Regions from separate parts of the Variovorax sp. YR266 genome, predicted to be linked through region 1. Evidence: predicted binding sites of a transcription regulator. Region 1 holds the regulator's gene; each other region holds the start of a gene.
What was found. Region 1 encodes sigma-54, which starts transcription at its own class of promoters, with help from an activator protein. Its sites were predicted from a motif close to TGGCANGNAANCTGCTTT; they were not measured.

Region 1 (7,042 bases):
AGCTCCTTCTCGCCGCGGCCCTGTCGGCCGCCGCGTTCACCGGCGCCACGGCACAGCAGCAACCACAAGGGCCCGAATACACCGCGCCAGCCGTGGCCGCCAAGCCCGCGGGCGGGCCGGTGAAAAACGCCAACTACGTGGTCGACCCGACGCACACCTTCGTGATGTACGAAATGGGCCACTACGGCACCACCACCAACCGGGGCCGCTTCAGCACCAAGGACGGCTCCGTGCAGATCGACGGTACCGGCGCCAGCGGCAAGGTCGACATCACGATGGACATCAGCTCCATCAACACCGGCGTCGACCTGCTCAACCGCCACGTGCAAAGCAAGGACTTCTTCAACGTGGCCGAGTTTCCGACCGGCCGCTTCGTGGCCGACCGCATCGACTTCAGCGGCGGCAAGGTGGTCGACGTGCCGGGCACGCTCACGCTGATGGGCCAGACCAGGCCGGTGACGCTGAAGGCCGTGCGCTTCAACTGCTACCTGAGCCCGCTGATCAACCGCCAGGTGTGCGGCGGCGACTTCGAGACGACCGTGGAGCGCAGCGACTGGGGCATCACCTGGGGGCTGAACTTCGGCTTCGAGAACAAGGTGAAGCTGCTGGTGCAGGTCGAAGCGGTCAACGTGCAGTGACACCGGAGAAGGCAAGGCCATGATGGACACCACCCTTTCGCTGCTCGGTATCGCCGGCGCCATGACTGTGGGCGCGATGAGCCCTGGCCCCAGCTTCGTGATGGTGGCCCGCACCGCCGTGACCTCGCGCACCGACGGACTGGCCGCAGCGCTGGGCATGGGTGCCGGCGGGCTGGTCTTCGCGATTGCCGCGCTGGCCGGGCTGCAGGCGGCGTTCCTGGCCGTGCCGGCGCTGTACGTGGCCATCAAGGGCCTGGGAGGCGCCTACCTCGTCTACCTGGGCTTTCGCATCTGGAGCGGCGCGCGGCAGCCGCTGGCCGTGGCGGCGCAGGAGACGGACGGGTCGCCGCGCCAGCAGGGCCGTAGCGGCCGCACCTTCCTGCTGGGCCTGGCCACGCAGGTCAGCAACCCGAAGACTGCCGTGGTCTACGCCAGCATCTTCGCGGCCTTCCTGCCGCGCGAGGTGCCGCTGGTGCTCGCACTGGCGGTGCCGGCGGTCATCTTCTGCATCGAGACGGGCTGGTACGCCATCGTGGCGCTGGCGCTTTCCTCGGCAGCGCCGCGCTCGGCCTACCTGCGCTACAAGGTCTGGATCGACCGGGCCGCCGGCGGCGTGATGGGGCTGCTGGGCCTGCGGCTGATCTGGTCGGCCGTGCGCGGCAACTGAGCCGACGCTACAACAGGCTCTCCGGCGTCAGCGGCGCCAGCAATTCGAGCATGGTCCGGTCCCAGAAGCCGGAGTCGGGCTCCTCGCTCAGCACGGTGAGCTTGCCGGCGTCGTCGCTGACCCATTCGATGCGCGACTCGTTGCTGCCCTCGGCAAAGCGCAGCCGGTAGGCGCCCTGCTGCTTGAGCACGTCGATGAGCTTGAGCGCCTGTTGCGCCATCTCGGGGCTGCGGATGAAGAGACCGATCTCGGTGTTGTGCGTCTCCGAGCGCGGATCGAAATTCATCGAGCCGACGAAAAGAATGCGCCGGTCGATCACCGCCGACTTGGCATGCAGCCTGCCCACCGAGGTGCCGAACAGGCCGAGCCGCACGCTGCGCCGGGTGCGCGTGGAGCTCAGTTCGTAGAGGTCGGCGCCGAGCTTGAGCATGTCGGGCCGGTAGCGGCGGTAGGCGGTGTGCACCAGCGGCTCGTCGGTGGCGGCCAGCGAATTGGTGACGACGCTGATCTTCACGTTGCGGCCGCGGATCTCGCGCATCACCTCCAGCCCCGAGGCGCCCGGAATGAGGTAGGGCGAGACGATGGTCACCTCGGAGCGCGCACGGCGCATCTGCTCGACCACGTTGTAGCGCACGCTGTCGACGTCCAGCAGCGGCACGCCGCCGTATGAGACGGTCTTGCCGATCACGCGCTCGGGCGAATCGGCGTAGGCCTCTGCGGTGGCCCAGATCAGTCCGAGCTTGCCGGCGTTCAGGTCTTCCGCCATCGGGCTGTAGCCAAGCAGGTCGTTGGGCGCGGGCGGCGGCGGCGGTGGCGTGGTGTCGGGGCCGGTGGCGACGTCGAAGCGCTTCTGCAGCTCCTCGCGCGACAGGTCGCTGCTCACCACCGACTGGATCGGCCGCACGTAGATGCTGTTCCAGTACTGGTCGAACAGGCTGCCCAGCCGCGGGATCAGCGCGCCGGTGACGAAGGTGTCGAGGTCGAGGAAGTTCTCCCCCGCCGTGCGCCTGAAATACTGGTTGCCGATGTTGCGCCCGCCCGCCACCGCCATCGCGCCGTCGGCAATGAACAGCTTGTTGTGCATGCGGCGGTTGACGCGGCTGAAGTCGAAAAGCGACGCGCTGAAGCGCTTCAGCAGGCTGCCGCGCCCGGCCGGGAACGGGTTGAACAGGCGCAGCTCCACGTTGGGCGTGGCGGCCAGGCCGAGCAGCAGCTCGTCTTCGCCGGAGGTGTAGAGGTCGTCCATCAGCAGCCGCACGCGCACGCCGCGCTGGGCGGCGTCGCGCAGGGTGCGCATCAGGTAGCGGCCGGTCTCGTCGTTCTCGATCTGGTAGTACTGCACGTCGAGCGTGCGCTGCGCGCGGCGGGCCAGCTGGATACGGGTGTCGAAGGCGAAGTCGCCGCCGGGCATGAGGCGAAAGCCGCTCAGGTCGGGGTCGGGCTGGGAGGCCAGCGCGATCTTGCCGAGCGCGGTGTCGGCTGACACGGCCATGGCCTTGGTGGGCGGGCGCGGCGCCTCGTCGGGCAATGTGGCGCAGCCTGCGAACAGCAAGACCGCAGCCATGACGAAAACCCAATGCCCACAACGCGAAAGCGACGGCAGGCGACGGGTCATCGGTGGCTTTCTACAGGGCCTTGCGCAGGTTGGCGGGCGCGATGCGCAGCGCCTCGCGGTACTTGGCCACGGTGCGGCGCGCGCACTCGATGCCCTGCTCTTTCAGCATCTCGGAGATCTGGCTGTCCGACAGCGGCTTCTTGATGCTCTCGGAGCTGACGAACTGCTTGATCAGCGCGCGCACCGCGGTGCTCGACGCATTGCCGCCGGTCTCGGTGCCCAGCGCCGAGCCGAAGAAGTACTTGAGCTCGACCGTGCCGAAGGGCGTGGCCATGTACTTGGCGGTGGTCACGCGCGAGATGGTCGATTCGTGCAGGCCCAGCTCGTCGGCGATCTCGCGCAGCACCAGCGGGCGCATCGCGAGTTCGCCGTGCACGAAGTAGCTCTTCTGCCGCTCGACGATGGCGTTGCTCACGCGCAGGATGGTGTCGAAGCGCTGCTGGATGTTCTTGATGAACCAGCGCGCCTCCTGCAGCCGCTGCGACAACGCCTGGCTGCCTTCGCCCTTGTGCGACTTGAGTGCGCCGGCATAGATGTCGTGCACGCGCAGGCGCGGCATCACCTCGGGGTTCAGCATGACGCGGAACTTCACATTGGTGCCGCGGCCCGTCTTGGTGACGATCACGTCGGGAATGACGATGTTGCGCTCGACGTCGACGAAGCGCCGGCCCGGCTTGGGCTCGAGCCGCGCGATGATCTGCAGCGCCGAGCGCACCAGCTCCTCGTTGCTGCGGGTGAGCGTGGCCAGGCGCTTGAAGTCGCGGCGCGCGAGCAGCTCCATTGGCTGCTTGCAGATGGCAATGGCGGTCTTGCGGACCAGCTCTTCCTCGTCGGTCTCGTCCTCGCGGGCCAGGGCGCGCAGCTGGATGCCCAGGCATTCGCCGAGGTCGCGCGCGCCGACGCCGGCGGGTTCCAGGCTCTGCAGCAGGCCGAGCGCCACCTGAAAGTGATGCACGAGGTCGTCGAACTGGTCGTTGTCGTCGCCGGCCAGGCCCGAGGCCAGTGCGGGCAGCGAGTCTTCCAGGTAGCCGTCGTCGTTGAGCGATTCGATGAGAAAGCGCAGCGCGGCGCTGTCGTTCTCGTTCAGGCGCAGGCTCAGCGCCTGGCGGTGCAGGAAGGACTGCAGCGACTCCTGGCTGCGCGCGAGTTCGGTGGCGTCGGCACGTTCGTCGTCGCCGAGGTTGTTCTGGCGCGCGGGCGCATCGCTGCCCCATTCGCTGTCGTCGGGCGCCATGTCGACGGTGCCGTCGCCTTCCCAGTCGGGCTCGCGCTCGGTGATTTCGGCAGCGGGGCCGTCGGTGTCGGCCGTGGTGGTGGTGCTGGTTTCGGTGGAAGCAGTGGACGCGCTGGCGGCGGGCGAAGCGAAGTCGCTTTCGCCGTCGCCGCTATCGCCGCCGTCGTCGCGCGGCACCGGGGCATCGGCCGTGTCGAGCCCGAATTCCTCGCGCGCCGCTTCTTCAGCCGTGCGCTCGAGGAACGGGTTCTCGTCGAGCATCTGCTCCACCTCCTGGCTCAGTTCGAGCGTGGAGAGTTGAAGCAGCCTGATCGACTGCTGCAGCTGTGGCGTCAACGCCAGATGCTGCGAGACGCGAAGGGATAGCCCTTGCTTCATGGGAACCGCTCCCGCCCTTACATGCGGAAGTGTTCGCCCAAGTACACCCTGCGTACTTCGGCGTTGTCGACGATCTCCGAGGGTGTGCCTTGTGCCAGCACATGCCCGTCGCTGATGATGAAAGCGTGATCGCAGATGCCCAGCGTTTCACGCACGTTGTGGTCGGTGATGAGCACGCCGATGCCGCGCTCTTTCAGGAAGCTGATGATCCGCTGGATTTCGATCACCGCGATCGGGTCGATGCCGGCGAAGGGCTCGTCCAGCAGGATGAAGCGCGGCTGCGTAGCCAGCGCACGCGCAATTTCGACGCGGCGGCGCTCGCCGCCCGACAGCGCGAGCGCGGGCGAATCGCGCAGGTGGTCGACGCGCAGGTCGGCCAGCAGCTCGGCCAGGCGCTCGTCCATGTGCTGCTTCGACAGCGGCGCCATCTTGCCGTTCTCGTCGGGCTCGCTCTGGAGCTCGAGCACGGCGCGCACGTTTTCCTCGACCGTGAGCTTGCGGAAGATCGAGGCTTCCTGCGGCAGGTAGCTCAGGCCCATGCGGGCGCGGCGGTGGATCGGCATGTGGGCGATGGGCTCGCCGTCGATGCTGATGTCGCCCGCGTCGGCACGCACCAGCCCCACGATCATGTAGAACGAGGTGGTCTTGCCCGCGCCGTTCGGCCCGAGCAACCCGACGACTTCGCCCTTCTGCACGTCGAGCGAGACGTCTTTCACGACCGTGCGGCTGCCGTAGCTCTTCTTCAGGCCGCGCGCGATCAGGCGGCTGCCCGGTGCGCCGTTGGCGTCCTGCGTTCCTGCGGTTTCGATCACTTGCGGGTTTCTCCCTGGTCACTGAGCGTGGTGCTCTGGCGCAGGCCCTTGCCGGGTGCGGGCGTGGGCGCCGGCGGCGGCGCCTTCGCGCCGGCCGGGGCCGAGGCACCGGCTGCCGGTGCGGTGGCGGCCTTGGGGGTCAGGATGGTCTTGACGCGCCCGCCCGGGGTGGACGCGTTGACGGCGGTGTTCGGCGGCACGGTGGAACCGTTGACCGTGTAGGTGTCGTTGCTCTGGTCGTAGACGATCAGCGCGCCCTGGCTCTCGTCGTTCGGCGTAGCGCCGAGCAGGCGGCGCATGGTGGCATTGCGGATGAACTTGACGTTGTCGGCGCGGCTGTCGTACTCGATGACTTCCGACTCGCCCTCGATCCACTCGTCGGGCGCATTGCGTTTCTGCTTGTAGTAGGCCCGCTTGCCCGGTGCCGCCGTGACCACGCCGTACTGGTAGCCCTCGGGGTCCTGGCGTACATCCATGCGTGCGCCGCGGATGATGATCGTGCCCTTCGTAACGAGCACGTTACCGGTGAACACGCTGGTCTGCTTCAGGTCGTCGTAGCGCATCGAGTCCGACTCGATGTTCATCGGCTTGGTGCGGTCGGCGGTTTCGGCCAGTGCGCCCGAGGCAAGGCCGGCCAGCAACAGCGCGCCGGCGGCCAGGCGGCCGATGCGACGGAAGAAGGGAGTGGTGGGGTGAGAGTGCAATGTCATAGAGGCACGAAACTTGCTCGGCATTGTATGCGGCTGATTGCGTCAGCCCCGCACGCACAGATGAAAAAGCCCGCCGATGCGGGCTTGACTTTCTTCCTGGATTTCTCTCGGGAATTCCTCCAGGAACACCGCGGAACCGGCTCCGCCGGACCGCGATCCTGGGGGGTCAGCCCTTCTTCGCTTCGCCGATCAGATAGTTCACGACCTGAAGCACTTTGGTCATGTTGCCGGCGGTTTCGCCATCCACATACCAGCGGCCGGCCACGGCCATTGCCGGCACGCCAGCCACCTTGTAGGCGTCGGTCATTTGCGAGGCGCGCTTGGCCTTGCTGGCCACGCCGAAGGAGGTGAAGACTTCCTTGAACTTGGCGCCGTCCAGGCCGTTCGCGGCGGCCCAGGCAATGATGTTGGCGTCGCCGTTCACGTTCTGGCGCTGCGCGTGGATCGCGTTGAACACCTTCGGCTGATATTCGTCGACCTTGCCCATCGCCTCGAGCGCGTAGTACAGGCGCTGCTTGGCTTCGACGTCGTTGCCCACGAAAGGCACGGGGATGCGGCGGAAGGCGACTTCCTTGGGCACCGTCTTGATCCAGGCTTCCAGCGCCGGCTCGAAGTCGTTGCAATGCGGGCAGTTGTACGAGAAGAACTCGACCACCTCGATCTTGCCCGTGGGCGCGTCGACCGGCACGCGCTTGTCGAGCACCAGGTATTCGGTGCCGGCCTTGGGCGCGCGCGCCTGGGCGTGGGCCGGGTTGGCAGCCAGGGACAGCAGCCCGAGCGAAGTGGCGGCCAGCGAAAAGTCACGACGTTTCATTGAAAGAGCTCTCCAGTTGTTACGGCAGACTGAGCCGGCGCGCGGCGGGGAGTTCCCCCTCATCCGGCGCGCCCGAGGCAGTGGATGGTGGCGGCAAACGCCGCGCGGCGAAGCTTAGGGGCTATTTGTGTCGGCTGCCGGGTCAGCGCTGCACGCGAACCAGCGCCGAATCCA
Region 2 (7,042 bases), 220 kb from region 1:
ATGCGCACGATCTCGGCCGCGTACTCGGCATTGGTCGCCATCCACTCGGTGTCGGTCACGCGCCCATGCTTTCGCCGCAGCGCCACGTGAAGGCGGGCAGCAAGGGCGATGCGTTCGCTTTCGGACATGGATGGCATGGTTCCTCCGTCGGTGGGTCAACTACTCCCGAGATGTTCTCTGTGCTGTGCAAGATCGAGGCCCAGCACCTCGCTGTCGGCATCGACGCGCAACCCGACCATGATGTGCACCAGAAACAGCACCACCGCCGTCCCCGTTGCGCTGTAGATAGCCACGCTGCCGACGGCGATCGCCTGCGTCAGCACGTCCCCCGTGGCGCCCGAGATGCGCGCATCGGCGAACACGCCCGTCAGCAGCGCGCCCACGATGCCACCGATGCCGTGCACGCCGAACACGTCGAGTGAGTCGTCCGCGCCAAGCAGGTGCTTGAGCCCGGTGGCGCCCCAGTAGCAGGCCAGCCCCGCGATGGCGCCGATGGCCAGCGCGGACAGCGGCGTGACGAAGCCGGCTGCCGGCGTGATGGCCACCAGCCCCGCCACCAGGCCCGAGCACAGGCCCAGCAGCGAAGGCCTGCGCCGCACGATCCATTCGCCGAGCATCCAGCTCATGGCGCCGGCCGCCGCCGCGATGTGCGTCACCAGCATCGCCAGGCCCGCGCGCCCGTCGGCCGCCACCGCCGAGCCCGCATTGAAGCCGAACCAGCCTACCCACAGCAGGCCCGCGCCCGTCATCGTCATCGCCAGGCTGTAGGGCTCGAAGGCCTCGCGCCCGTAGCCCTTGCGCGGCCCGAGCGCATAGGCGCACACCAGCCCCGCGATGCCCGCGTTGACGTGCACCACCGAGCCGCCGGCGAAGTCGAGCGCTCCCATCTGCGCGAGCCAGCCGCCCGGCTCCCACACCCAGTGCGCGACAGGTGCGTACACCAGCACGCTCCAGAGCAGCGCGAACCACAGGATCGCCGAGAAGCGCATGCGCTCGACAAAAGCGCCAAGCACCAGTGCGGTGGTGATGATCGCGAAGGTCAGCTGGAACATCGCGTAGACCGACTCGGGCACGTTGGGCGCGACGTGGCTCACCGCCACCTGCCCGGCCTCCTTCAGGTACTCGAAGCCCGAGAACCAGAAGCGCCCGGTGCCGCCCAGCCAGGGCCAGCCCTCGGTAAAGGCCAGCGAATAGCCCACCGCGAACCAGGTCAGCGAGACCGCCGCGGCTATCGCCACCACCCCCGCCATGGTGGCCAGCACGTTCTTGCGGCGCACCATGCCCGCATAGAAGAGTGCGATGCCGGGCAGCGTCATCAGCAGCACCAGCGCGGTCGAAGTCATCATCCATGCGGTGTCTGCCGCGTTGATGGAGGCGTGCGGAGCCAGGGCCATGACCGTTTCTTCTTCTTGAAGTGATGGACCTTGGTGCTGCGTGCACAAGTCGTGCCACATCGTTAACTATCAGAAACACTTTGGTTCGCAAATCGGGCTTTCTCGGTAAGGCAAAGCGGGTAATTCCCAATGCACTGAGGCGGTGCGCACCCTAAAGTCTGCCCACTCGCGAACGGGCCCTGCTCGTGCTGCCGAGGGTCCGAGGAGACAATCCCCAAGCAACAATAAAAATGCTTCAAAGGCTCCGTACGAGATGCCGTGTTTGACTTTGAAAGGCGCCGCTGGTCGGCGCCTTTTTTATGCCTGCATGACTTGATACACCTGCATCTTCAGCTCCTTTTTTGATAGCGCCACGGGTGAGGTAGTCCTCCCCCTATGGAAATGCTGGTGGTAACGGGCGCCTCGCTGTTCGCCGTGTTTCCGGGCGCATCGCCGGCGACCCTGCCGGGCACCAACAAGAGCGCGTCTATTTGGGGCACCCCGAGCAAAGGCCCCAAATGAAAAAAGCCCCCGGAGCGGGGGCTTCTTGCAGGGACCGGAGCGCTCACTCCTCGACGAAGGCTTCCTCGCGCTTGGCCTTGATTGCGGGCAGCAGCACGATGCCCAGCAGCAGCGCAGCCGCCACCAACAGCCCCGCCGACAGCGGCCGGGTGACGAATACGCTCCACGCACCGCGCGACAGCAGCAGCGCGCGCCGCAGGTTCTCTTCCATCATCGGCCCGAGGATGAAGCCCAGCAGCAGCGGCGCAGGCTCCGTGCGCAGCTTGATGAACAGGTAGCCGATGAAGCCGAAGGCCGCCACCATCCACACGTCGAAGGTGTTGTTGTTGGTCGAGTACACGCCGATCGCGCAGAACAGCACGATGGCGGGGAACAGGAACTTGTAGGGCACCGTCAGCAGCTTGATCCACATGCCGATCAGCGGCAGGTTCAGGATGATCAGCATCGCGTTGCCGATCCACATCGAGGCGATCAGGCCCCAGAACAGCTCGGGGTTGCTGGTCATGACCTGCGGGCCGGGCTGGATGTTGTGGATCGTCATTGCGCCCACCATCAGCGCCATCACCGCGTTGGGCGGAATGCCCAGCGTCAGCAGCGGGATGAAGGAAGTTTGCGCACCGGCGTTGTTGGCCGACTCGGGCGATGCCACGCCGCGGATGTTGCCCTTGCCGAAGGGCACTTCGCCGGGGCGCATGCGGATCTTCTTCTCCAGCGCATACGAGGCGAACGAGGCCAGCAGCGCGCCGCCCCCAGGCAGGATGCCCAGTGCAGAACCCAGGGCCGTGCCGCGCAGCACCGCGGGCAGCATGCGCTTGAAGTCGTCCTTGGTGGGCCACAGGCCCTTGACCTTGTGCGTGAACACTTCGCGCTCGTCGTCGGGCTGCGAGAGGTTGCCGATGATTTCGCCGTAACCGAACACGCCCATGGCGATCACCACGAAGCCGATGCCGTCGGTGAGTTCGGGAATGTCGAAGCTGTAGCGCGCGACACCCGAGTTGACGTCGGTGCCCACGATGCCCAGCAGCAGGCCGAGCACGATCATCGCCACTGCCTTCAGCAGCGAGCCCGAAGCCAGCACCACGGCGCCGATCAGGCCCAGCGTCATCAGCGAGAAGTACTCGGCCGGACCGAACTTGAAAGCCAGCTCGGTCAGCGGCGGCGCGAAGGCGGCCAGGATCAGCGTGCCGACGCAACCCGCGAAGAACGAGCCGAGGCCGGCCGCGGCGAGCGCCGGGCCTGCGCGGCCCTGCCTTGCCATCTGGTAGCCGTCGATACAGGTGACCACCGAGGACGACTCCCCGGGCAGGTTAACCAGGATGGCGGTGGTCGAGCCGCCGTACTGCGCGCCGTAGTAGATGCCGGCCAGCATGATCAGCGCCGACACGGGCGGCAATGCGTACGTGGCGGGCAGCAGCATCGCGATGGTTGCGACCGGGCCGATGCCCGGGAGCACGCCGATCAGCGTGCCCAGGATGCAACCCAGCAGGCAGTACAGCAGGTTGGTGAAGGTGAAGGCAACGCCGAAACCGATGGAAAGGTTGTGGATCAGGTCCATGGTGTGCGCTCCTCAGCCCGAAATGAAAGTGGGCCAGACCTGGATCTGGAGCTTCAGTGCCCAGATGAAGGCCACGTAGCTGCCAGCCGCCAGGATGGTCGAGAGGATCAGCACGTCGCGCAGCTTGAAGTGCTCGCCCGCCATGCTCGAGATGATCGTGAGCGCGTAGATCGCGATGATCATCCCCATGGCCGGCAGCCCGATGCTGGGCAGGCCCCCCAGCAGCACGCCGAAGGCCAGGTTGGCGCCGAGCACGAAGGCCAGCGGCTTCCAGGCCCATTTGCCGATCGGGTGGCCGTCGGTGGTTTCGACCACCAGTGCCTGGAACATGATGACGGCCCCGAGGATGGCCAGCAGGATGCCCAGCATGAGCGGGAAGTAGCCCGGCCCCATGCGGGCGCCGTCGCCGATGGTGTAGGTGGTCGCGCCTATCGCAAAGGCGCCCCCCACGGTGGTGAACATGACTCCTGAAAAGAAGTCAGCCTGACTCTTGATGCGCATGTCGTCTCGCCCCTCTTGTATGGAAGGGTGAGGGTCGTTCTGCGGGCCTGACCGTTGGCTGACCTGCCCGGTACGGACAAATGCTTACCGCAGGGCTAGGGTTCTCCCTCGACGCTCCCTGCGCCACAGAGGGCCACAAACGAAAAAAGCTCCCGAAGGAGCTTTTCATTCAGAAGCCCGAAGGCTCTGGAGGGAAGGGCTTAGTAGCCGCCGCGACCACCGCCGCCGCCGCCGTAACCGCCGCCACCACCGCTGCGGCCACCGCCGCCGCCGCCGTAACCGCCGCCGCCGCCACCACCACCGTAGCCGCCACCACCACCGCCGCCGTAGCCGCCGCCACCACCGGTACGGGGGGGACGAGCTTCCATCGGACGGGCTTCATTCACCGTCAGGGCGCGGCCCTGCAGCGAGTGGCCGTTCATGGCTTCGATGGCTGCGAGTGCTTCAGCATCCGAACCCATTTCGACAAAGCCGAAGCCCTTCGAACGGCCGGTGTCACGTTCCATCATGACCTTGGCGCTGACGATTGCGCCGAACTCGCCAAAGGCTTGTTCCAGGTCGTTGTCACGCACGGAGTAGGCGAGGTTGCCTACGTAGAGTTTCTTGCCCATTGAGGGACTCCTAATTCAAACCAACAAGACAAAGCGATGGAGTCCCAGAATCACAACAAACAAAATGCGCTGTGGCGCGAAACTGACCGATCACCGAATTACGTGCACGGGAGACAAAGCTCACAGACACGTAGGCCGGATTATCCAGCCCTAATTGCAAAAAACGTGGCGAAATCGTGTGTTATTGAGAAACATCCCGGCGCGACGGGCGGTTTCGCAACGGTTTCAGCAGGTCCGAGAGCCCGTTGTGGTCTATTTCATGCATCAAATGGAGTAGCCGGCCTATTTCTCCCGAGGGAAAACCCTCGCGTGCAAACCACGTCAGGTAATTTCCGGGCAAATCGGCAATCAGCGTGCCTTTGTGCTTGCCAAAAGGCATTTCGAGCGTCACCAGCCGCTGCAGGTCTTCGGGTTTCATCGCGTGCTCAGCCTCCCGCCCGCTTGACCGTGTGGCCCTGCTTCACGAGTGCGGCGATCACCGTTTCGCGGTGGTCGCCTTGGATTTCGATCACGCCGTCCTTTACCGTGCCGCCCGAGCCGCAGGCCGTTTTCAGCTGCTTGCCGAGTGCCGTGAGCGCCGCCGCATCGAGCGCGACGCCCTTGACCACCGTCACGCCCTTGCCTTTGCGCCCCTTGGTCTCGTGCGATACACGCACAATGCCGTCGGTGGCCGGTACGCGCGCCTTGAGTTCCTTGCAGCGGCACTGGGCCACCGGCTCCCCGCAGTCGGGGCACATGCGCCCGCCCGCCTCGGTGGAGTACACCAGGGCGCTGCCGGACTGATTGCGCTGCTGTTTCATCGTCGACATTCGATTCGTCTCTTCTCTCTCTGTCTGCTTACATGCCATTCGACTCACTGGGCCTGATCCCCGCGCTCGTGCAGGCTGCCGCCCAAAGCGGCTACGCCGCGCCGACCGCCATCCAGGCCGCGGCCATCCCCGCGATTCTGCAAGGTCGCGACGTGCGGGGCTCGGCGCAGACCGGCTCCGGCAAGACCGCCGCATTTTCCCTGCCCCTGCTGCAGCGCCTGGGCGCTGAACGCGCGCAGGGCTCGTCGCGCCGCGTGCGTGCCCTGGTGCTCGTGCCCACCCGCGAACTCGCGGCCCAGGTCGGCGAAACCATGCGCAGCCTGGCGCAGCACCTGCCCGAGCGCCTGAAGATCGTCGTCGCATTCGGCGGCGTGTCGATCAACCCGCAGATGATGGGCCTGCGCGGCGGCGCCGACATCGTCGTTGCCACTCCCGGCCGTCTGCTCGACCTGGTCGAGCACAACGCGCTGAAGCTCGATGCCGTGTCGATGCTCGTGCTCGACGAGGCCGACCGCCTGTTCGACCTCGGCTTTGCCGAAGAACTCGGCCGCATCCTCGCGCTGCTGCCCAAGCAGCGCCAGAACCTGCTGTTCTCCGCCACCTTCCCGAGCGCCATCCAGGCATTGGCAGATGGCATGCTGCACGACCCGGCCGTCGTCGACGTGCAGGGCGAGCCCGGCACCGAGCCGAACATCGTGCAGCGCGTGATCGAGGTCGACGCCGCCCGTCGCACGCAGCTGCTGCGCCATCTGCTGAAGCAGCACGAGAACGAATGGGACCGCGTGCTTGTCTTCGTCGCCACGCAGCACGCGGCACAGATCGTGGCCGAGAAGCTCTACAAGAACGGCATCTACGCAGTGCCCTTCCACGGCGACATCGCGCAGGGCACGCGCACCGACATCCTTTCGCAGTTCAAGCAGAGCCGCTGGGACGTGGTGATCGCCACCGACCTCGCGGCGCGCGGCATCGACATCGCACAGCTGCCCGTGGTCATCAACTACGACCTGCCGCGCTCGCCGACCGACTACATCCACCGCATCGGCAGAACCGGCCGCGCGGGAGAGAGCGGCCTGGCGATCAGCTTCGTGAGCGCGTCGACCGAGGCGCACTTCCGGCTGATCGAAAAGCGCCAGGGGCTGAGCCTGCCGCGTGAGCGCGTCGAAGGCTTCGAGCCGACGGAAGTGGCGGTGCCGGTGGTCGATGCGTCGGGCACCGGGGGCATCAAGGGCAAGCGGCCGAGCAAGAAAGACAAGCTGCGTGCGGCTGCTGCGCTTGCCGCGTCCCGGGGGGATGCTCCCGAGAAGAACGACTGACCAGCGCCGATCAGTCGGGCGCGTAATCGACCTGGTGCCGCGCGACGCGAAGGTCGCCCAGCTCTTCGCGAATGCGCAGGTGCGCTGGATGCGTGGCGTAGCCGTCGAGCGAGGCCTGGCTGTCGAACTCGCTGTAGAGCACCACGTCGCAGGCATAACTTGCGCGGCTCGAATCAACGCCCACTTCGATGTGCAGCAGGCCCGGGATCTGGCCGCGCAGCGATTCGAACTTGTGCTTGAGCAGTTGGCGGGCCTGCGTCTTTTCTTCCGGCGTGTCGCCACGCAGGTCCCACATCACGATGTGCTTGAACATGCGCACGATGGTAAGCAGGCGCCTCGCGAAAGGCCATGCGTTGCA
Region 3 (7,042 bases), on a different contig from region 1:
GCAGCAGCCGGGTTTCGAGGTCCATGCGCCAGCCTGCGAAGTACAGCACCTCGGGCTGCTGCGCTTCTTGCGCCGCAGGCGTGCCAGAAGGCGGCGGCACGGATTGTTGCGCCGGTAATCCGACAGCGGCCGCATGCGCAGTGCGGCGCAGCACGGTGCGGATGCGCGCCAGCAGTTCGCGCGGATTGCAAGGCTTGGCCAGGTAGTCTTCCGCGCCGATCTCCAGGCCCACGATGCGGTCGATGTCCGTGCCCACGGCCGACAGCATGATGACGGGCGGCCCGCCGATGCGCTGCAGCTCGCGCAATGCGCTCAGGCCGTCTTCGCCGGGCATCATCACGTCGAGCACGATCAGCGCGTAGTCGGCCTGCGCGAGCCGCTCGCGCATCTCCGCGGGATGGCCGGCCGCATCGACATGGAAGCCGTGCTTCTCCAGGAAGGACGCCACCAGGCTGCGGATGCCGGCGTCGTCGTCGACGATGAGGATTCGGGTAGACAGGTTCACGTTACGGCGGATCGGGTAGCGGATCATAGGCTGGGCGCGGCCTCCGCCCGAAGCCCCGCGAGCCTTGAAATAATTTGCAATGCGCTGAAATCCGGCTGCAACATCCGCTTCACAGACTCGTGCGCTCGAACGTTTGCGCATGCCCCCCCGCCTCGCGCATGCGCGCTGACAGCTGGGAGAAAAAAGATGGGAACGCAAAGATCGAGCCATGCCGGCGTGACATCGCTTCCCGTCCGTGCCAGCATCAACCCATGAACTCCCAAGGTACCGCGCGCCGCTGGTCGGGCCCGCCGCTCGCGTGGCAAATCATGGGCCTGCTGCTGGGCGGGCTGGTGGTGGCGCAAGTCGTGACACTGGCGCTGACCGTGCTTCTCCCGCCGCAACCACAGCGCCAATGGGAGATGGGCGACATCGCGCGCGTGCTGTCTGGCCGGAGCGCCGAAGGCCGCAACGCGAACCTGCTGCAGCGCACGCTGCAGGCGAACGCGCCCCAACCCAAGGGACAAGGCTGGCTGACATCCGAACGCTCGCGGCGCGACCTGGCGCAACTGCTGACGCGCGACGAAGCCGAGGTGCGGCTGTACTTCTTCACACCGCTGCCGTTTGCAGGCGCCACAGGGCCTGTCGCGGCGACGGAGAACGGGCATGACGCAGCGCAGCCGGTGCCGCGCCGCATCGCCGATACCTTCGCCGGAGCCGGCTTTCTGCGGGTCCAGGCGAGAGGTGGGCCGGGGGGCGGTGGACCGGGAGGACCCGGTGGGCCTGGAGGCATGGGATTCCCGGGGGGAATGGGAGGCCCGAGGGGAAACCAGATGGGCACTCCTCCGCCATCACCACCACCCGGCAGCGCGACGACGAATCCCGCGCCGGGCAATGCGCCAGCCACCGCACCGGATGCACCAGCCGGTACATCCGCCCCCACGCCCGCGGCCGGAAACCCTCCAGGCAGCACGGTAGCGGCGCCCCCTGGTAGCGGCGCAGGCCCCGTCGGCACACCGCCATCGCCCGGGTCGGCGGCACCGAACACGGCGACCACGCCGGGCTCGGCGACTGCACCAGGCTCAACGACCGCGCCGGGCGCGCCCGGTGCCGCCCCTCCACCGGGCCTCTCGCCCACGGCGCCGCCATCGGGCCCCGCCCAAGGCCAGCCCGGAGCCCCTTCCATTCAGTCGGGCCCCTCCATGCGAGCCTTGCCGCCGGTCATCGAAAGCCCCCCGCGCCGCGAAGCCCCTGACAGGGCTGAAGCACCAGTTGCGCCCCCTATCGCGCAGTCGCCGCGCGCCGAGCCCGCTACGCGCCCGTCTTCGGCCAGCACGCCACCGGCGACTGCGGCTGCACCGCCACGCGTCGTCACCCCCGCCGAACCGCCCCGTGCGTCCAGAGACACCGACACGACGATCACGACGCCCATTGCGACCACCGACAACGAACGCCCCGCCGCACGCGGCCTCTTCGGGCTCGCGCCCGCGCCGTTCGTCGAAGGCGACTTCATCGCCGCGGTCTACACGCCCGAAGGCAGTTGGGTGGTCGTGCAGCCGGTGCCCGAGTCTTTTCCGAACGCATGGCAGCGCCGCGTGCTGCTGTGGTTCCTGATCGCCGCGGCAATCGTCGCCCCCGCGGGCTGGCTGTTCTCGCGCCGGCTGGTGCGGCCGATTGCCGGCTTCGCGCGCGCGGCCGACCAGCTGGGGCGCGACCCTGCGGCGCCGGTGCTGGCACTGGAGGGCCCCGCCGAAATCGGCCGCGCAGCACAGGCCTTCAACCGCATGCAGGCGCGGCTGCGCAGCTTCGTCGACGACCGCACGGTGATGATCGGCGCCATCAGCCACGACCTGCGCACGCCCCTCACGCGGCTGCGCTTTCGCATCGAGGACGTGCCCGACGATGTGCGCGCCGGCATGCTCGAAGACGTCCAGGAGATGGAGCTGATGATCGGCTCCGTGCTCAGCTTCATCCGCGATGCCTCGGTGGTGAGCGCGCGAGAGCGCATGGACCTCGCGAGCCTTGTCGAGGACGTGGTCGAGCAGGCCATCTTCGTCGGCAAGAACGTGCAGCTGCGACGCGTCGAGAGCGCGCAGGTGGAGGTCGACCCGATCGGCATGCGCCGCGTGCTCGACAACCTGATCGAGAACGCCGTCAAGTACGGGCACCTGGCACGCGTGCGGCTGTTCACCGATGGGCACGACGCCGTGGTCGAGATAGGCGATCGTGGGCCGGGGCTGCCCGCAAACGAAATCGAGCAGGTGTTCAAGCCGTTCTATCGCACTGCGCAGGCGCGGTCCTCGCGTGCTGCGGGCAGCGGCCTTGGTCTGGCGGTATGTCGCTCCATCGCGCGCGCGCATGGCGGCGATGTCGTGCTGAGATCCGGCTCACACGGGCTTGTTGCGCAGGTTCGCGTACCGCTGGCGCTCGAGGCACAACGGCTGGCGTCTGCGGCGCACTGAGCAAAGCCGGCGCACACGCGCGATGACACCACCCTTCAGATGCCATGGCACGCGCCGCCGCGCGTCATAGTGAAGCGGCACGAACGGGTCCGCGCCTTTACCTCCTGAAACACCTGTCGAAACACGCATGAACCACCGCAGGACGGGTGGCATGCGGACTGCAGAAAGAAGCTCGTCCCGGTGAGTTTTTCCGGGCGCACTTTTCTCAACAGCAGGAGTTTCACAATGAACCATCGTTCCTTCGCACGCAACGTGCAAAAGGGTTTCACCCTCATCGAGTTGATGATCGTCGTGGCGATCATCGGCATTCTGGCTGCCGTGGCGCTGCCGGCCTATCAGGACTACACGGTGCGTGCGCGTGTGACTGAAGGCCTCGGGCTCGCTCAGGGCGCGAAGACCATGGTGGCTACTGACGGCACCAGCACTACGGAACTGGCCAATGTGCTGACGACGTGGAACGCGCAAAACAGCAACACCGGCGCGAACTCCAAGTTCGTCAACAGCGTGCAGATCGCGGACGGCGGCATCATCACCGTGACGTTCAACGCGACCGCGACCGGTGTCGCGACGGGTGCCAACACGATCATCCTTTCGCCCTATGTGCGCTCGGCCGGCGCAGGCACGGCGGTCACGCTGGCTACGGCACTGTCCACGGGAGTGAGTGGCGCTATCGACTGGGCCTGCACCAGCGCCACCAACGTCTCCGCAACGAACGCCAACATGTCGGCCACCGCGGGCACGCTGCTCGCCAAGTACGCCCCCGCGACCTGCCGCTGATTCGCGAGCGAATCTTGCATCAGCCACCCTCGGGTGGCTTTTTTGCGTTTGCTTCAGAACGATGAGTCTCTTGCGCACTGGCCTTCAGGTACGCAGCCTCCACCATCGCCTCGCACTTTTCCGCGCCCGCCGTCTCGTAGCAGCTCCGCTGAAAAATCCGGTACACATCGAGCGCCACACGCGCCGCCATTCGCTCGCCGGTCTTCGATGATGGCGCTTCAGCGCATTCATAGAGATCAGGCACTCCCGCTGTATTGCATTTCTGCTGCGCGACGATCACGTAGCGAGCCACGACGCTTGCGCCGAAGTCGGCCTGCTCGTCATCCGGCACATGCGAGCCCCCACAACCTGCCAGCACCACAAGCATGAGAGCGGAACATGCGATCAAACCAGGCAACCGCATGCCTACGGTTCGCCGCATCCCGCCCTCATGCCCTGAATCTGCTGGCAAGCCACCGGATGCCCCAACGACGCCGCCTTGGCAATCCACATGATGGCTAGGCTGTCGTCCTTCGGCACGCCCAGGCCCGATGCATGGCAGTTGCCGAGCCACTGCATGGCGTCGGCATTACCTTGCGCGGCCGCCAGATCGAGCCAGTAGACGGCCGCATTGAAGTGGCCCGCGACGAAGAACATCCCGCCGACATCGGCCTGCGCATTCGCATCACCGCTGTCGGCCTTCACGATCATGTGCAGGTCTTCGTCAGACAGCTCGAGCTTGATCAGACCAACGATTTGCGCGAAGGCGAGCATCGCCCGTCCCCGTGCGTCTTCCTTGTGCTTGGCGATGGTGCCGTCGGACACGCGACGCCACAGCGTGCGCTTGCTGATGCCGGTCATCGCGATGGCGGCCTCGAGGCTGATGGCGTCCGACCTCAGCTCCGGGCCGCCCTCGGGCTCGAGGCCGTCGTGCACATGCGGCAACGTCTCGCTCTCAGTCGCCTTCCGGCGTCGGCTGCTGCGAGGCAGCCGCTGCCGTACCGTCATTTCCGGGATGCACTGCCAGGGGGTGGTGGCCTGCCGCCGTCCTGCGCGGGCTTGGTGAAGCCTGCCTTGGTCATGCACGCGGTCATCGCGGTCTCGTCGGGGCCGCCGTTCGAATCCTTGGCCACGCTGGCCGCGCAGGTCTTCAACGCAGCATCAACCGCTGAATTGCCGCCAGTGCTGCCGGTGCTTGCACTGCTGCTTTCCGTGGTCGTCGACGCAGCCCAAGCCGCGGCCGAACATCCCACCAGACACGCCATCCCAAGGGACAGCAACATCTTCTTTTTCATCGATCACTTCTCCTGAACATCGGTCGATCCGATACAGCAGTGATGCTGGGCAACAAAGTCGGAGAAACGTCGGATTCACTGCACCCGCGCGCACACAAACCCCAACGCATCAGCCAGCTTTCTCCCAAATTGCATGTTCGACTCGGCGTCCAGGAAGTTTCTGATTGCTTCCGGTACACGAGGAGAAGAACCACCATGACGCGGCTGCAGAAGAAGCCTCCAGAGCTCCGTGCGCGAGCACCCGGCTTCACCTTGATCGAGGTGATGGTCACCGTGGCGATCGTGGCGATCCTGGCGTCCCTCGCCCTGCCCTCCTACACGGACTACGTCCGGCGCGGCCGCATCCCGGAGGCGACCTCCAATCTCTCTGCCAGCAACGCAAAGATGGAGCAGTGGTTCCAGGATGCCAAGAGCTACTACGCCACCGGGTCCACCAGTGCATGCGGCGTGAGCATCTCGAATACCAACCTGAAGTACTTCACGCTCACCTGCTCGCCCAGTTCGTCCACGAGCTACACCATCACTGCCACCGGCACGTCTGCCATGGCCGGCTTCGTCTACACCATCGACCAGGACGGCACGCGGACTACCACCATCACCGGCGTGTCCGGATGGACCGCAACCTCATCGAGTTGCTGGATCACAACCAGGGGCGGGAGTTGCTGATGCGCATGCGGCAGCCTTCGTCGGCGGGGTTCAGCTTGATCGAGTTGATGGTGGCTATCACGCTCTTGGCGATCCTGACTTTGCTGGCCGCACCCGGGTTCAGTGACTGGACACGCAACAACCGCCTGCGCAGCACGGCCGAGTCGCTGCGCTCCGATCTGCAGACGGCCAGGGCGGAAGCCATCCGCCGCAACACCGGCACGCGATTGCAGTTCGTCAGCTCACTGGACGCCAGTTGCGCGTTGAGTACCAGCGTGGCGATCTGGGTGGTGAACGCCGGCATCTCCCAGACACCGGCCGGCGCCTGCGGCAATGCCCCGAGCGCCACCAGCACGCCCTACCTGATCAGCAAGAGCCCGATCGAATCCAGCAAGAGCTCGGATCTGGTGCTCACCGCAACGCGCAGCACCGTGGGCTTCGATGCATTGGGCCGCCAGTCGGCCACGAGCAACCCGACCACGTCGGTCGCCACGCTGACGGTGCAGCTGACCAGCGCCAGCAGCACCTGCGTCGCCTCCGGCGGCTCGGTGCGCTGCCTGAACGTGATCGTCTCGCCGGGCGGTGATGCCCGCATCTGCGACCCCGCGCGCAGCGGGAGCACCGACCCCATGACCTGCTGACCATGCCGCGCCGCCAAACACCTTCATCCGCCATGGGCGGCTTCACCCTCATCGAGGTGATGGCCGCGCTGCTCATCTTCGCGATCGGCCTGCTGGGCATCACCGGCCTCTATGCCAGCGCAGCGCGCACCGCTACCGGTGCCGAATTCCGTACAACCGCCGCCATGCTCGCCAGCGACCTGATCAGCCGCATGTGGATGAGCGACCGCACGGCGGCCACCCTCCAGGCCAACTACGGGAGCACGGCCGCCGGCACGGGCTACACGAGCTGGAAGGCCACCGTCGACAAATCGAACCTGCCGGGCATCAGCAGCCTGCCGCCGACCGTCACTTTCAGCACGGTAGCCGGCGGCGGCAGCTCGGCCGTCAGCAGCAGTCTGGCCACCATCACCATCTACTGGAAGGGCCCAGGCGACAGCAGCGCCCACCAGTACGTGGCCATGGCCCAGATGAAGCCGTGAGAACCTTCATGCCCGTCCCACGCCCCATTCGCAGCCAGCACGGCTTCAGCATCATCGAACTCATGGTCGGCCTGCTGGTCGGCATGCTGGCGGTGCTGATCGTTGTGCAGTTGCTGTACTCCACAAGCACACAGCAGCGGCTGACCAGCACCAGCGGCGACGCTGAAATCAACGCCGCCACGGCCACCCACATCCTGACGCGTGAACTGAGCCAGGCCGGCCTGGGCATCAGTGCCTACACGCTGCTGGGCTGCAGTCTCACGTACACCACGACCTCCGACAGCAAGAGCGTCACGCT
Region 4 (7,042 bases), on a different contig from region 1:
CTCGGCGCGCAGCTTGTGCACGAGCTCGGTGGCGTAGCCGCGCTTCGTGGGGCCGAGGGCGTCGGTGTTCCATTCGGGCGCGTCGCGGTCGCTGGTGGCCACGTAGGTCGGCTCGCCGCCCATGGTGAGGCGCACGTCGCCGGCCTTAAGGCGCGCGTCGACAGCGTCGCCCAGGGCCAGCACTTCGGACCACTGCTCTTCGGTGTAGGGCTTGGTGACGCGCGGCGATTCGTAGATGCGCGTGACCTTCATCTCGTGGCCGAACTCGACCTCGGATTCGTCGACGCCGCCCTCGATGGGCGCCGCGCTCGAAGGCGTGGGCGTGCAGGCCAGCGGAATGTGGCCCTCGCCAGCCAGCAGGCCCGAGGTGGCGTCGAGGCCGATCCAGCCTGCGCCCGGCAGGAACACTTCGCACCAGGCGTGCAGGTCGGTGAAGTCGACCGTGGTGCCGCTGGGGCCGTCGAGCGCCTTCACGTCGGGCGTGAGCTGGATCAGGTAGCCCGAGACGAAACGCGCGGCCAGCCCGCAGTGGCGCAGCAGTTGCACCAGCAGCCAGCCCGAGTCGCGGCATGAGCCGCTCCCGCTGGTGAGCGTTTCTTCCGGCGTCTGCACGCCGGGCTCCATGCGGATCAGGTAATTGACGTCTTGCTGGACCTGCTGGTTGATGCCGACCAGGAAGTCGATGGTGCGCTGCTCCTTGCGATCGATCTTGTCGAGGTAGGCCTGCAGCAGCGGCGTGGGCGCTTCGGTGACGAGGTAGGGCGCGAGCTCTTCGGCCTGCGAGGCCGTGTACTTGAACGGGAAGTTCTCGGCCTGTGGCTCGAGGAAGAAGTCGAAGGGGTTGTAGACCGCCATCTCGACCACGAGGTCGACCGTGACCTTGAATTCGCGCGTCTTCTCGGGGAACACGAGCCGCGCCTGGTAGTTGGCGAACGGGTCCTGCATCCAGTTGACGAAGTGCTCGGCCGGCTCGACCCGCAGCGAATACGAGATGACGTTGCTGCGGCAATGCGGCGCGGGACGCAAGCGCACGACCTGTGGGCCCAACTGCACCAGGCGGTCGTATTTGTAGTGGGTGACGTGGTGGAGAGCGGCGTGAATGGACATGCGTTTTTGTGTGCAGTACTGCGAGATTGCATCGAAAAGATGTCTCTTGTGAGACGCATACTAGCCCAGATGCCAAGCAATTAACGCGCCACTGAGCGTGACTTTGGGGAGGGTTTGCATCATGGGTTCGGGAGTTTTTCGTTGACGCCGTTTCGTGCGTCTGGCGGTGCCATGGGTGGAGCGGGGGCGTTCGTGGCGCTGGGTGGCTCGCTGCTGGGAGCGGCCTTGCAGTTGCAGCAGGCGGTGCTTTGGCCGGCGTGGGCCTACGCCGGCTTGCTGTTCGTGGCAGTGGCCGGCCTGTGTTGGCGACGCATGCCGGGCAGGGGCCTGATGCTCATCGCCTTGCTATGCGGCGCGATGGCCGGCGCAGGGCTCGCGGGATGGCGCGCGGCGGTCTATGCGAACGGCGCGCTGGACCCGGCGCTCGAAGGGCGCGACCTGCAGGTCACGGGCGTCGTATCGGAGATGCCTCAGCGCAATGAAGCTGGAACGCAGTTCCGCCTGGATGTCGAGTCCGCGGGTTGGGCTGATCCGGATGCGCAGGGGCGGCCCGCGGTGCCCGATCGCATTGCACTCGGCTGGTATGCCGAAGGCTCGAGCCTGTGGAGCCGTGCTTCCGAAAGCCGCACGCCCTTGGCCAGCACAGTCGGCTCCCTGCACGCCGGCGAGCGATGGCGGCTGACGGTGCGTCTGAAGGCGCCGCACGGCAGCCGCAATCCCCATGGCTTCGACAGCGAACTCTGGATGTGGGAGCAGGGCCTGCATGCCAGCGGCTATGTGCGAACCGGCGCGCGCGATGCGGCGCCCGTGCTGGTGGCAAGCACGTGGTGGCATCCCATCGAGCGCGCACGAGAAGCCGTGCGCGACGGCGTCTTCGAGCGCGTGCCCGACCGCGCCCAGGCCGGCGTGATCGCGGCCTTGGTCACCGGCGACCAGAGCGCCATCGACCGCTCGGGCTGGGACGTGTTCCGCGCCACGGGCGTGGCACACTTGATGTCGATCTCCGGCCTCCACGTCACGATGTTTGCCTGGCTGGCCGCGCACATCGTCGGCCTGCTCTGGCGGCGCAGCGCGCGGCTGATGCTGCGCGTGCCGGCGCAGCAGGCGGCGTTGATAGGCGGCGTGCTGCTGGCCACGCTCTACGCGCTCTTCAGCGGCTGGGGTGTGCCCTCGCAGCGCACTGTGTGGATGCTGGCGACGGTCGCGCTGCTGCGCCTCACGGGCCGGCGCTGGCCTTGGCCGCATGTGTGGCTGCTGACGGCGGCCGTGGTGATCGCGCTCGATCCGTGGGCCTTGATGCAGGCCGGCTTCTGGCTGAGCTTCGTGGCGGTGGGCGTGCTGTTCGCCACGGACGCCGCGGTGCCGGGCGAGCGGAAGACCGGCGCCGCTTCCCGCCTGTTGCAGTTCTTTCGCGAGCAATGGGTCATCACGCTGGCGATCACGCCGCTGAGCCTGCTGCTGTTCCAGCAGGTGTCGCTGATCGGCCTGCTGGCCAATGCGGTGGCGATCCCCTGGGTCACGCTTGTGATCACGCCGTTGGCCATGCTGGGCGTCGCCGTGGCGCCGCTGTGGGACCTTGCAGCCCGGGCCGTGCAGGTGCTGGCGCTGCTGCTGCAATGGCTGGCCGGGCTGCCGTATGCCACGCTGTCGATGGCCGCGCCGCCTTTGTGGATGGCCGCTTGCGGCGTGGCCGGCGGTGCATTGCTCGCCATGCGGCTGTCCTGGTCGCTGCGCAGCCTCGGCATTCCGCTGCTGCTGCCAGTGTTGCTGTGGCAGGCGCCCCGGCCGGCGGCCGGCGAATTCGAGTTGCTCGCTGCCGACATCGGCCAGGGCAATGCGGTGCTCGTGCGCACTGCCACGCACAGCCTGCTCTACGACGCCGGCCCGCGCTACAGCCTTGAAAGCGATGCCGGCCATCGCGTGCTCGTGCCGCTGCTGCGGGCGCATGGTGAGCGCCTCGACATGCTGGTGCTGAGCCACCGCGACACCGATCACACCGGCGGTGCGCCCGCGGTGCTCGCGATGCAGCCGCGGGCCGAGCTGCTGAGTTCCCTCGAAGCCACGCATCCGCTGCAGGCGACGCTGGCGGCACGGCGTTGCGAGGCGGGGCAGGCCTGGACCTGGGACGGCGTGCGCTTCGAGGTGCTGCATCCGTTCGACACCGACTACCGCGGCTTCACCAAGCCCAATGCCGTGTCGTGCGTGCTGCGCATCGGCAACGGGCGCGCGGCGGCGCTGCTGGCCGGCGACATCGAGCGGCTGCAGGAGGCCGCGCTCGTCGTTCGCACGCCGCAGCTGCTGCGGGCCGACGTGCTGCTGGCGCCGCACCACGGCAGCAAGACTTCGTCGAGCCCGGCCTTCCTCGATGCGGTGCAGCCGGGCATTGCCTTTGTCCAGGCGGGGTATCGCAACCGCTTCGGCCATCCGGCGCAGGAGGTGGCGGCGCGCTACCGGGACCGCGGCGTGCGGCTGGTCGAAAACACCCGCTGCGGCGCCGCGCACTGGACCAGCACACGCCCCGCCGACGTGGCCTGCGAGCGCGAGCGCCATGCGCGGTACTGGCAGCACAGCCCTGAAATCGTGAACTAATTGTCAAAAGTAGTCCGAAAGGCCACTTGTCAGCGTGCTCGTACTGGCGTCCCATGCGTTGTATCGTTTGGCTACAACTCAGAAGAGGGGACAGCATGAGCAACCGTCAAGGCCTTCGGTGGGACCTGTTTTCCGGGCATACGCCGTGACGGCCGCTGTTCCGGCCATCACCAGCACGAGCGCCGCGGCCGCACCCGGCGCGCGGCTCAAGATGCACCGCGAAGGCCCGGTGCTGGTGCTGACGCTGAGCAACCCCGCGGCGCGCAATGCGCTCAATCCGTCGGTCTACCGCGCGGCCGCCAAGGCGATGCGCGCTACCTCGGGTTTTCGCACCGTGCGTGCCATCGTGTTGTGCGGGGAGGGCGATCATTTCAGCGGCGGTGGCGACCTGCGACGCCTGGCCCGGCAACGCAAGCTGCCGGCCGCCGAGCAGCATGGCCACATCGATGCGCTGCATGAATGGATCATGGCGATCCAGGAGGCTCCCCAGCCCGTTATTGCCGCTGTCGAGGGCGCTGCCATGGGCGGCGGCTTTTCGCTGTGCCTGGCCTGCGACCTGATCGTGGCCGCGGAAGACGCGAAGTTCGCCATGTCCTATGTGAATGTGGGCCTCACGCCCGACGGCGGCGGCACCGATTCGCTGGTGCGCGCGTTGCCGCCGCAGGCTGCCATCGAAATGCTGCTCGACGGCACGCCCAGCACCGCGAAGCGGCTGCACGAACTGGGCGTGGTCAACAAGGTCGTGCCGCATGGGGAGGCCGGCGCCACCGCGCTCGCCTGGGCGCAGCAGCTCGCGCGCGGCCCGTTCGAGGTGCAGGCGCGCATCAAGCAGCTCGTGTATTCGGCGCGTGGGCGCAGCCGGCGTGAGCAGCTCGACGCCGAGCGCGAATCCTTCCTGGCCAGCCTCTACAGCGACGAGAGCGGGGAGCGCATCAAGGGATTTCTCTCGCCCCGCAAGAAGCTGACGGCCAGCGAGGAAGGGCCTGAGCGCTGAGCGAAGAAAAAGTCTTCCGGCCCGTCTCCGGCCTTGGCATAAGGGGTTCTACTGGCCCTGAACTTGCTAAGCTATAGCTCAAGGAGATTGGTCGTTCCATGCACAAATTTGACGAGATGTATGAGCAGTTGCCCTATGCGGGGGCTGCAATCCGACAGCACTACAAGCGCTACGACCAATGGCTCGCGAAGCAACCCGGTGAGGTGATGCGTTCGCGGCGCGAAGAGGCGGAATTGATTTTCCGCCGGGTCGGCATCACCTTCGCGGTGTATGGCGCCAAGGACGAGGACGGCTCCGGCACCGAGCGGCTCATCCCGTTCGACCTGCTGCCTCGCATCATTCCCGCCCACGAGTGGGACAGCATGGAAAAAGGGCTGGTGCAGCGCGTCACGGCGCTCAACCGCTTTCTTCACGATGTCTACCATGACCAGGAAATCATCAAGGCCGGCATCATTCCGGCCGAGCAGATCCTGAACAACGCCCAGTTCCGCCCCGAGATGATGGGCGTGAACGTGCCGCACAACGTGTACTCGAACATCTCGGGCATCGACATCGTTCGTGCCCCCGATGCCGACGGCAACGGCGAGTACTACGTGCTCGAAGACAACCTGCGCGTGCCCAGCGGCGTGAGCTACATGCTCGAAAACCGCAAGATGATGATGCGGCTCTTCCCGGAGCTATTCAACCAGAACCGCATCGCACCGGTCGCGCACTACCCCGACCTGCTGCTCGAAACCCTGCGCGCCAGCGCGCCGCCGGCCACGGCCGAGCCAACGGTGGTGGTGCTCACGCCCGGCATGTACAACAGCGCCTACTTCGAACACGCCTTCCTCGCCCAGCAGATGGGCGTGGAACTGGTCGAGGGCCAGGACCTGTTCGTCAAGGACAACTTCGTCTACATGCGCACTACGCGCGGACCGCGCCGCGTCGACGTGATCTACCGCCGCGTGGACGACGACTTCCTCGACCCCGAGGTGTTCCGCCCTACGTCCACGCTCGGTACCGCCGGCCTGATGCGCGCCTACCGCGAAGGCAACGTCGTCATCTGCAATGCAGTGGGCACCGGCGTGGCCGACGACAAGTCGATCTACCCCTACGTGCCGAAGATGGTCGAGTTCTACCTCGGCGAAAAGCCGATCCTGAAGAACGTGCCCACCTACATGTGCCGCAACAAGGACGAGCTGCAGTACACGCTCGACAACATGAAGGACCTGGTCGTCAAGGAAGTGCACGGCGCCGGCGGCTACGGCATGCTGATCGGCCCGGCCGCCACGCAGGCCGAGATCGAAGATTTCAAGAAGGCCGTGATCGCCAAGCCCGACGGCTACATCGCCCAGCCCACCCTGAGCCTGTCGACCTCGCCCACCTTCGTCGACGCCGGCATCGCGCCGCGCCACATCGACCTGCGCCCCTTCGTGCTCTCGGGCAGCGAGGTGCAGATGGTGCCCGGCGGCCTCACGCGCGTGGCGCTGAAGGAAGGCTCGCTGGTGGTCAACTCGTCGCAGGGCGGCGGCACCAAGGACACCTGGATTCTCGAAGCCGACCGCGCACCCAAGCCCAAGGCGGCGCCCGCGCAGTCGCAAAGCCAATCGTAGTAGGAGCACAACCGATGCTGTCTCGCACCGCCGACCATCTCTACTGGATGTCCCGCTACACCGAGCGCGCCGAGAACACGGCGCGCATGCTGGACGTCAACTACCAGACCTCCCTGCTGCCGCAGTCCGCCGAAGTGGCCAAGTACGGCTGGCAGGGCGTGCTCTCCATCAGCGAGCTGCTGCCCTGGTACAACAAGAAGTACGACCAGATCACGCCACACGACGTGATGGAGTTCATGGTCAAGGACGAGAGCAACGCCTCTTCGATCGTCTCCTGCCTGAAGGCCGCTCGCGAGAACGCGCGTGCCGTGCGCGGCGCGCTCACCACCGAAGCCTGGGAAACGCAGAACACCACCTGGCTTGAAGTCAACCGCATGCTGCGCGCAGGCGATTTCGAGCGCGACCCCGGCCAGTTCTTCGAGTGGGTCAAGTTCCGCTCGCACCTGTCGCGCGGCGTCACGCTGGGCACCATGCTGCAGGACGAGGCCTTCTACTTCTCGCGGCTGGGCACCTTCCTGGAACGCGCCGACAACACCGCGCGGCTGGTGGACGTGAAGTTCCATGCGCTCAACAGCGAGTTCTTCGGCGCCGCCACCGAGGAAGACCAGGAGTACGACTTCTATCACTGGAGCGCGATCCTGCGCAGCGTTTCGGCCTTCGAGGTCTACCGCAAGGTGTACCGCGATGTGATCAAGCCCGAGCGCGTGGCCGAGCTGTTGATTCTTCGTGCCGACATGCCGCGCTCACTGCACGCGAG

Region 2: the regulator sigma-54 is predicted to act here: its motif matches at 1,434-1,451, upstream of BLW48_RS13700 (ammonium transporter).
Region 3: the regulator sigma-54 is predicted to act here: its motif matches at 3,094-3,111, upstream of BLW48_RS30165 (pilin).
Region 4: the regulator sigma-54 is predicted to act here: its motif matches at 1,181-1,198, upstream of BLW48_RS20450 (transglutaminase family protein).

The regions. Positions count from the first base shown of each region.
Region 1 is NZ_FNPM01000004.1:165,034-172,075, forward strand. It holds gene BLW48_RS12685 (YceI family protein) at 1-638, shown strand, start outside; gene BLW48_RS12690 (LysE family translocator) at 658-1,305, shown strand; gene BLW48_RS12695 (phospholipase D family protein) at 1,313-2,920, opposite strand; gene rpoN (RNA polymerase factor sigma-54) at 2,931-4,532, opposite strand; gene lptB (LPS export ABC transporter ATP-binding protein) at 4,550-5,344, opposite strand; gene lptA (lipopolysaccharide transport periplasmic protein LptA) at 5,341-6,054, opposite strand; gene BLW48_RS12715 (thiol:disulfide interchange protein DsbA/DsbL) at 6,221-6,868, opposite strand; gene BLW48_RS12720 (SPOR domain-containing protein) at 7,011-7,042, opposite strand, start outside.
Region 2 is NZ_FNPM01000004.1:387,800-394,841, reverse strand. It holds gene BLW48_RS13705 (hypothetical protein) at 1-137, opposite strand, end outside; gene BLW48_RS13700 (ammonium transporter) at 156-1,394, opposite strand; partial or broken gene BLW48_RS36065 (sulfite exporter TauE/SafE family protein) at 1,770-1,874, shown strand; gene BLW48_RS13695 (tripartite tricarboxylate transporter permease) at 1,939-3,450, opposite strand; gene BLW48_RS13690 (tripartite tricarboxylate transporter TctB family protein) at 3,463-3,951, opposite strand; gene BLW48_RS13685 (RNA recognition motif domain-containing protein) at 4,152-4,562, opposite strand; gene BLW48_RS13680 (DUF3820 family protein) at 4,744-4,980, opposite strand; gene BLW48_RS13675 (translation initiation factor Sui1) at 4,988-5,362, opposite strand; gene BLW48_RS13670 (DEAD/DEAH box helicase) at 5,404-6,684, shown strand; gene BLW48_RS13665 (Dabb family protein) at 6,695-6,997, opposite strand.
Region 3 is NZ_FNPM01000016.1:95,472-102,513, forward strand. It holds gene BLW48_RS30155 (response regulator) at 1-532, opposite strand, end outside; gene BLW48_RS30160 (ATP-binding protein) at 757-2,946, shown strand; gene BLW48_RS30165 (pilin) at 3,172-3,723, shown strand; gene BLW48_RS30170 (hypothetical protein) at 3,743-4,090, opposite strand; gene BLW48_RS30175 (SEL1-like repeat protein) at 4,129-4,638, opposite strand; gene BLW48_RS30180 (hypothetical protein) at 4,783-5,013, shown strand; gene BLW48_RS30185 (type IV pilin protein) at 5,193-5,663, shown strand; gene BLW48_RS30190 (GspH/FimT family pseudopilin) at 5,609-6,283, shown strand; gene pilV (type IV pilus modification protein PilV) at 6,286-6,744, shown strand; gene BLW48_RS30200 (PilW family protein) at 6,753-7,042, shown strand, end outside.
Region 4 is NZ_FNPM01000007.1:386,416-393,457, forward strand. It holds gene BLW48_RS20450 (transglutaminase family protein) at 1-1,107, opposite strand, end outside; gene BLW48_RS20455 (DNA internalization-related competence protein ComEC/Rec2) at 1,279-3,696, shown strand; gene BLW48_RS20460 (oxepin-CoA hydrolase, alternative type) at 3,842-4,690, shown strand; gene BLW48_RS20465 (circularly permuted type 2 ATP-grasp protein) at 4,789-6,285, shown strand; gene BLW48_RS20470 (alpha-E domain-containing protein) at 6,300-7,042, shown strand, end outside.